2 regions of the Brevibacillus gelatini genome follow, and region 2 is predicted to be linked to the other one. Evidence: predicted binding sites of a transcription regulator. Region 2 holds the regulator's gene; the other holds the start of a gene.
The links. The regulator LexA, encoded in region 2, represses DNA repair genes until DNA is damaged. The targets are predictions, from matches to a motif close to CGAACATATGTTCG.
Positions count from the first base shown of each region.

Region 1: a site for LexA is predicted at 2,509-2,522, ahead of uvrB (excinuclease ABC subunit UvrB). Genes of this name have one in related genera too.

Region 1 is NZ_CP154342.1:4,015,192-4,019,550, reverse strand. Features, by position in the region: gene AAFJ72_RS19405 (PDZ domain-containing protein) at 27-1,295, shown strand; gene AAFJ72_RS19400 (flagellar hook assembly protein FlgD) at 1,489-2,421, opposite strand; gene uvrB (excinuclease ABC subunit UvrB) at 2,600-4,359, shown strand, end outside.
Region 2 is NZ_CP154342.1:2,565,198-2,569,556, forward strand. Features, by position in the region: gene AAFJ72_RS12240 (HelD family protein) at 1-229, opposite strand, end outside; gene crcB (fluoride efflux transporter CrcB) at 262-618, opposite strand; gene AAFJ72_RS12250 (DUF896 domain-containing protein) at 729-926, opposite strand; gene AAFJ72_RS12255 (LysM peptidoglycan-binding domain-containing protein) at 1,018-1,365, opposite strand; gene lexA (transcriptional repressor LexA) at 1,749-2,372, shown strand; gene AAFJ72_RS12265 (DUF456 domain-containing protein) at 2,433-2,918, opposite strand; gene AAFJ72_RS12270 (DUF4269 domain-containing protein) at 3,046-3,612, shown strand; gene AAFJ72_RS12275 (CD3324 family protein) at 3,960-4,223, shown strand.

The sequences.
Region 1 (4,359 bases), 1.4 Mb from region 2:
TCTTTTTTTCATTTGAGGTGAGGCAATTGGCGATTCAGGCAGATATGCTTTCTATTGCATATGGCTTTGCCGCATTTTTTCTCAATCCCGTTTTTTACCTTTTTCTCGGGTTCATTTACTTGCACTATCGCAGACAAATGAAGCTGGAAAGACAGCTATTTGCCGCCCGCATGCAGTCTCCGCTCCTGTCGACATTCCGGGCAGTAGGAATGGGCGTAACAGGAGGTTTGTGCATCTCGCTTCTCGCTGCGGGACTGGGAGTTGTCGTGCAGGCACAAGATTTATGGATATTATGGGCATTGGCTCTTCTTTTGGCGCTGATTCGCTTGCGTTTTCTTTGCTTTGCCTATGCGGCAGGTCTTTTATCCATTTTGCACGCGATTGCTCAAGCATTCCCAGGGGTGCGGGACGTTTCGGTACTCGGCAGCGTGTGGGAAATGCTGCTGCAGGCGAAGCCGATCCCGCTACTTGCTCTGGTGGCGATCATGCATCTGATCGAAGCGATGCTCGTCTGCTGGAACGGGGGCAAGGACGCATCTCCGCTGTTTGTCGAAGGACAACGCGGGCGGATTGTCGGAGCGTACCTGCTGCATTCGTTTTGGCTGACTCCGCTTGCCTTGTTCGTCCAGGTGGAGCCGGGGACAATTAGTGGTGCCCTTTATCCGGGCTGGCCGTTTTTTTCGGGCGAGCTGGCTTCCTACGGACTGATGCTGTTGCCAACCGTTACGGGTTTTTCGGATATGACCCAGACGATGACCCCGATGAAAAAGGCCAGACAAATTTCCAAAAATCTCACCTGGTACGCAGTCGGGCTATTGGCGTTATGCGCCCTGTCCGTCTTGTTTGCGCCGCTTGTTTTGCTCGCCGCCCTGTTTGCGTTGTTCGGGCACGAAGCGTTGTTTTTCTGGAGCCAGTGGAAAGAAAGGCAGCGTTCTCCTTATTTCATCCAGTCTTCTCGCGGCGTCAAGGTCATGGGGGTCATCCCGGGTACGCGGGCTGAAGAGATCGGGATTACGACAGGAGAAATCATCGTGAAGGTAAACGGCATTCCGGTGCGGGACAAGGAAGAGCTGTATCCGGCGTTGCAGGCGAATCCGGCTTTTTGCAAGATGGAAGTTCTCACCCGCGAAGGCGAGCTGAAGTTTGTGCAGTGTGCTGTCTACGCGGGGAACCACCATCAGCTGGGGATCATCGTGGTGCCGGATGCAACGACGCGCGTATTTGTCGATTTGAAACGATCCAGTGTCGTCGAGCTTATCAAGCAGAAGCTGGAAAAACTGAATGTAGGCGCGTGATGGCCAGAGGGGAGAAGGTATGCGACAGTCAAACCCGTTCGCACTGTTTTTGCGGGGGTGAGGCGAAGGTTGACACGACGGTGTATGTCGATGCGCTCACGGGGCAAACCATCATAAAAGAATAAGGCCGGGCAAAAGAAGAAGCCGCACGCTCCTGATGGGGAGCAAGTGCGGCTTTTGCATATGTGGCAGACTAGGCGCTCGCTTCAAATCCGGTGATTTGCTGCAGCGCAATTTTTTTGTCATCGGTCAAGACGAACTCTACGACTCCGTTTTTCACGCTGACAGCTTTAATGATGCCGTTCAGACTGTTGTCCGTGGTCGAGCCGTCCGGATTGGTTTGCTTTTCGGTATATGTGATGCTGTAGCCGATCATTTGCGCGTACTGCAGCGAGTTGCTCATGGTGTTGCTGTCCGGCTTGACGCTCATGCCCACGACCTGATCGAGCTTGACGGTCGTGCCGTTATCCAAAGTAAACTGCGTCGTACCGTCTTTCATGGTGAAGCCAGTGATGACTGCATTCGCGATTTCGTCTACTTTTTCAATGTCGTCAGTAGTCGCCGGGTTGCCGTCCTTGTCTACTTCCTTGGTCGTTTTGTACGAGATTTCCTTGCCAATCATGTTCATGAACTTCACGCTGCTATCGAGCGCATTTCCTGTCATGCCCTGAGACTCCAGACCTTTGATGTCCGCCAGTGGAATCGGAGTAGGCTCTCCGGCGATGCGGAAGTAAATCTTGCCGCTGTCCATGTAAACGGCTTCGAGTACGCCTTCTTTCGTCTCTGTTTCGGTTTCACCTGTCATCTCGTCTTTGGTTGTCAGGTAGTAGGTTGCGGTGCGGCCGATCAGCGACTCATACTTTTCCAGCGTCAGCATGCTGTTGTTGGATTGCTCCATCAGCGTCGCCATTTTGGTGATCTTTTCCACCATTGTCATCATGCTCGTTTGCTGGATGAACTGGGAGTTGTCCATCGGGGACATCGGGTCTTGATGCTTCAACTGCTCCAGCAAAAGCTTCATGAAGGCGTTGTTGTCAAGCTCTGTAGTAAACTCCTTTTTGCCTTTATAGCTCATGTGTGGCTGAATATACGGGTTATTTTTAACGGTAGTTCCGATATCTGACATGTCGATCCTCCCTGAAGGTGGCGAGTCTAACCGTACGTGCTTGTACACTACTACTTATTATCGGTATAATGTGTCGAAGGATGAAGACAAACATTTGTTCGAATTTCGGCTTATCATCGCCCGAATTGTGTTATAATGGAAATAGAAACAGTTATGCAACGAGGAGATGAGCGAGGGAATGGACCGTTTTGAATTGGTTTCGGAGTATCAACCGTCCGGTGACCAGCCGACCGCGATCGCCGAACTGGTGGCAGGAATCCGGGCAGGCAAGCGGCACCAAACGTTGCTCGGGGCTACTGGTACGGGAAAAACCTATACGGCTGCCCAGGTGATCGCCCAGGTGAACAAGCCGACACTGGTGATGGCGCACAACAAGACACTGGCTGCCCAGCTATGCGCAGAGTTCAAGGAGTTTTTCCCGAATAACGCGGTGGAATACTTCGTCAGCTATTACGACTACTATCAGCCGGAAGCGTACATTCCCCAATCGGATACGTTTATTGAAAAAGACTCCAGCATCAACGACGAGATCGACAAGCTGCGCCACTCGGCGACCAGTGCCTTGTTTGAGCGGCGCGACGTCATTATTGTGGCATCGGTATCGTGCATCTACGGTTTGGGTTCGCCGGAGGAGTACAAGGAGCTGCTGCTGTCGCTGCGTGTCGGCATGGAAAAAAGCCGGGACGAGGTATTGCATCGGCTGGTCGACATCCAGTACACGCGCAACGACATCAACTTCACGCGGGGGACCTTCCGGGTGCGCGGAGACGTCCTGGAGATTTTTCCGGCGTCAGAGAGCGAGCAGGCGATTCGCGTGGAGTTTTTCGGAGACGAAATTGAGCGGATCACCGCCATTGATGTGCTGACCGGAGAGATTTTGGGCCAGCGCGAGCACGTAGCCATTTTCCCGGCGTCCCACTATGTTACCCGCGACGAAAAAATGAAGCTGGCTGTCCAAAGCATCGAAGCAGAGCTGGAAGAGCGGCTGGCAGAGCTGCGCGCGGCCGGAAAGCTGCTGGAAGCGCAGCGGCTGGAGCAGCGGACGCGCTATGACATCGAGATGATGCTGGAGATGGGCTTCTGCTCCGGGATTGAAAACTACTCGCGCCACCTGACCGGACTTCCGGCGGGACACGCGCCGTACACGCTGCTTGATTACTTTCCGGACGACTACCTGCTTCTGATTGACGAGTCGCACATGACTTTGCCGCAGGTGCGGGGGATGTACAACGGCGACCAGGCGCGCAAGAACGTGTTGGTCGAGCATGGGTTCCGCCTGCCGTCCGCGAAGGATAACCGACCGCTGCGCTTCGACGAGTTTGAGCAAAAAGTCAACCAGGCGATCTACATCTCGGCAACGCCCGGTCCGTATGAACTGGAGCACTGCCCGGTGCTGGTGCAGCAGGTCATTCGCCCGACAGGACTGGTTGACCCGACGATTTCGGTGCGCCCGATCAAAGGGCAAATCGACGATCTGATCGGGGAAATCCAGGCTACGATTGCCAAAAACGAGCGCGTCCTCGTCACGACACTGACGAAAAAAATGGCGGAGGACCTGACGGACTACCTGAAGGAGATCGGGATCAAGGTCCGCTATTTGCACTCTGACATCAAGACGATCGAGCGGATGCAGATTTTGCGATCCTTGCGGTTAGGTGAATTTGACGTGCTGATCGGGATCAACCTGCTGCGGGAAGGTTTGGACTTGCCCGAGGTTTCCCTTGTCGCGATTTTGGACGCCGACAAGGAAGGTTTCCTGCGCAACGAGCGCTCCCTGATCCAGACGATCGGGCGGGCAGCCCGGAACGCAGAGGGGCGCGTGATTATGTACGCGGACAAGATGACGGACTCGATGAACGCGGCCATTCGCGAGACGGAGCGTCGCCGTGCCATCCAGATTGCCTACAACGAGAAGCACGGCATCACTCCGCAGACGGT
Region 2 (4,359 bases):
ACACCTCGTCCTTGAGAAAATCGACCCTGCCAAAGTACGGCTTGGCCCGTCCGTGATCTTGCAGGTAGCGCAAATCTTTTGCCTTGCTTGCGTTTACGACCTGTTTCACGTAATCATCGGTCGCATCCCGAATCTCTTCGCGCAGTCGCACGATCTCCTCATCGATCAATGCAATCGTCTCGTTCAGCTTGTTCTGTTCTGCCTCGTAATCGCGGTGCTGGGTACTCACACCCATCCCCCCTCTCGTCATTTATCCTGTTGTTATTGCATTTGTCTGGCGAGCCAGATTCCCGCCGCGCAAGAGAAAAGACCTATCCCAATACTGAGCAGGGCGTAAGCGAGACCGCGCAGCCATTGCCCCTCTCCCCAGAAGGAAACCACTTCCAGCGAGAACGTGGAAAACGTCGTGAATCCACCCAGCATTCCCGTGGTAAACAACAGATACAGTTCAGGCGAGAATCCTCCCCGCTCCTTGCCTATCACAAACAAAACGCCGATTGCAAACGAACCGATGACATTCGCCAGCCATGTGCCGACAGGCCAGCCTGGCAGATTTGCCACCTGCGCCAGCCCATAACGAAGCAACGAACCGACTGCTCCTCCAACTGCTACAGCCACCCAAGCCAACAGTTTCCCCTCCTCGCTCGCCAAACAGGCAGACTGCCATAAGGAACAAAAAGACACCCGAGCGTCAAGCAAGGATGTCTGCCGTATCAGCACAAACAAGTTTAGTGTTTTGGACGATGATCCTCAAGATCTTCCACATAGCGGATGGAATCCAGATTCGCTCGAAGCGACATTTTAACCGCATCGATGTACTTTTGGCGCAGCGCTTTTTGCTCTTGCTTTTCCTCGTCGGTCAAGCCCACTTCGCGCGATTTTTTGGCCAGTTCATTGATTCTTTTAATTTCCGCGTCAGATACCACTTTCCGGTTCCTCCCACTCAGTAGTAATGCCGCTTTATTATATCATATCAGTCGGAACTGGCAAGATAGCTGCCGACAGACAAGTGCCGAATCAGTCCGCTTCCGGGATGAACAAGGTCTGCCCCGGATAGATCAGATTGCTGTCGAGGTCGTTCGCGATTTTGATGTCCTGAACCAGATCACGCACATCCACCTGTTCCGACGGTTGATGACGCACAGCGATCGTCCAGAGACTGTCGCCGGAACGAACGGTCACTTCTTTTCCTTTTGGCGCTGGCGGCTCTGCTTGGGACGCAGAGGCAAACACCAGTTCGGTCAACAGGTAAAAAAAGAGAGAGGACGCAATCAAAAACAAAATAGCTTGTCCCCTCGTGATGCCAAGACGGACGCGGCGAGGCTGCTTTTTCTCAAAACGGTTATGGCTAGACATGACTTTCATCGTAATAACCCCCTGCAAACATACGTTCTATGTTTTCGTAACCCCATCTTAAATGAGAACATATGTTCATGTCAAGAAAAAAACAGACACTCCTGCAAAAATGTGTGCGGCTGCTCTACGCATCCGTTTCAGTTCGGGAGAAAGCCGGCGGCGCCGCTGCCTATTGCCCGGCTCTGCTGCTTTGACCTGCATGCATTAGCCCTCATCCCCTGTCAACCCATCCCCTATCGACTTAAAGGCTGATTCCGGGAAGGGCGCAAATCGAATCCATTTACCCGGTCAAAAAATCCTGTTCGCCTCCGGATCGAACTTATGTTTGTCGAACGCAAGATCCCATGGTATAATATTGGAAAACTTGTTCGAGAAATCAGGGGTGTCTCTCTATGTCAAAACTATCCAGCAGGCAACAAGCCATTATTGAATTCATTCGCAAGGAAGTTCGGGAAAAAGGCTACCCGCCATCCGTCCGCGAGATCGGCGAAGCTGTCGGACTTGCCTCCAGCTCTACCGTGCACGGCCATCTGGCGCGCCTCGAAAAGAAAGGGCTGATCCGCCGCGACCCTACCAAACCCCGCGCCATTGAACTACTTTCTGAGGAAGACCGCTTCCAGGACAACTTCGAAGACGCTGTCGTCCGCGTCCCTGTCATCGGTAAAGTAACTGCGGGACAACCGATCACCGCGATTGAGGATGTGGAAGAGTATTTCCCGCTTCCAGAAAATATCGTGACTTCTGACAAGGTGTACATGCTGCGTATTTCCGGGAACAGCATGATCGAGGCCGGCATCCTGGACGGCGACTACGTGATCGTGCGCCAGCAGAACGTCGCCAACAACGGGGATATCGTCGTCGCCATGACCGATGAAGACGAAGCGACAGTAAAACGCTTTTTCAAGGAGAAAGACCACTTCCGTCTCCAGCCGGAAAATGCAACGATGGAGCCGATCATTTTGGACAACGTCACCATTCTCGGAAAAGTCATTGGCGTCTATCGCCTCATCCACTAATGGTTTCCGCATATGCGCATGAAAAAAGGACAGCCCCCGCTGTCCTTTTTCGTCTCTATTCTACCTGGCAAGAAAAAACCAGACGATCATACCCACCTGCAACACCACTTTTACTACCGCGCTGCCCAGAAAGCCGACCAGCGAGCCGAAGCCCGCTTTGAGCGCTTTTTCCATCGGTTGCTTTTGCACGAGCAGCTCCACCAGCACCACAAGCACAAACGGCAATATCAGCATCCCGAGAGGCGGGAACACGAAGATTCCGAGAAAAATCCCTACGGCCGCAGCCACCGAAGACCATTTGGAACCGCCGTATTTTTTCACGAAGAACATGTTGGTCAACAGATCCGCCCCGTACAGCAAAATACTGAGCACGACCATCCCCCACCAGAAAGACGCTGGCAACCCCGCTCCCGGATCGGCGATGAAAAAGTGATAGAGCAAAAAGCCTGCCCACAGTAAAATCGTATCGGGCAATACTGGCAAAAAGATGCCGGCGATACTCAGTGCAAAAAGCAACAACACCAATATCCAAAGTACAATATCCATCTGTGAAGCACTCCTCTCACATAGGTATACGAGAAACAGCCGATTCAAGTTGCACTCTTCTCTCAGGAAGCTGTGAAATCGTTTGGGAGGAGCACCAGCACAAAAGATAGCAAAACGGAGGTTTTTCATGAAGCGGAACTGGCGCGACCTCTCTTACCTGCAAAATGGGACAAGCAAGCAAAAAGCCGCGAAACAGGCGATCGAGCAATCCGCCATCATGCAGCGACTGAAAGAATTTGATCCTGTGCTTGCGGGCACGATCCCTCTTGACATCGACATCGCCGACAGCGACCTGGACATCATTTGCGAAAGCTACGATCTCGACCGATTTGCTGCCATCGTTCGCGCTTCATATGCGGCGTATGAAGGCTACAAGGAAGCTCGTCTGCTCGTGCAGGGCGTGCCTACCTGCCTGATTTCGTTTTTTGCCTGCGGCTTCTGGTTTGAGCTGTTTGCCCAACCTCGTCCGGTCACAATGCAAAATGCGTATCGGCATATGGTCGTCGAACACCGTTTGCTTTTGCTCGGCGGCCCTAACGTCCTCCATGACATACGGCAGCTCAAGCAAAACGGCTTGAAAACGGAACCAGCTTTCGCCTCTTATTTTCACATCCCGGGAGACGATCCATACCAGGCGCTGTTGGAATTGGAGAAGTGGACGGACGAACAGCTTCACGCTCTGGTAAGGAGATAAAGGCCACCTGTCGCATCGGACAGCACGGAGCGTCCTGCAAAAACTGACGAACTCATCCCCCAAAGACGCGATGCAAATCGCAGACGGATGATTTATAATGGAAACGACTGCGCGGGCAATTGGTTGCCCGCATAAGAGCAAACGCCAGCGAGGGGGTGTATGGTTGGTGAATGGAATCAGTTTGCCAGATACTGCAACGTCTCATGCAAAGCCCGGAAATAAGGCGATACTTTGCATGAGGTGGACAGTCGTTTAGACAATTCATCGCCTTCTCTTACGTATCTCATTTCTTATTTCCTGGCTTTGCCCCTTATTTTTCACTTCAAAAAAATAAGGAGCGAGCGGAAATGAAATATGTAAACGCAGCGAGCATGCTGCCAGAAACTTTGATCGCAGAAATCCAGAAGTACGTGCAGGGAGAACTTTTATACATTCCAAAGCCAAAAACGTCCCATCACAAATGGGGAACCCGGACTGGCTTTCGCAAACAGCTGGACGAACGGAACAACGCCATCCGCAGCGCTTTTCGCGAAGGCGTTTCCATTCAACAGCTGGCCACGCAGTATTTTCTCTCGCCGGAAACGATCAAAAAGATTGTATACGCGAAATAGACACAAGCACTGGCGCGTCCACGAGACGGTCAGTGCTTTTTATATGCCGAGTTCTTTTTACAATCGTTCTCTCCCTTTCCTCCGCACTCCGCTCCTTTTAGAGTAGTAGATACAGACTACGACTCCAGACAATCAG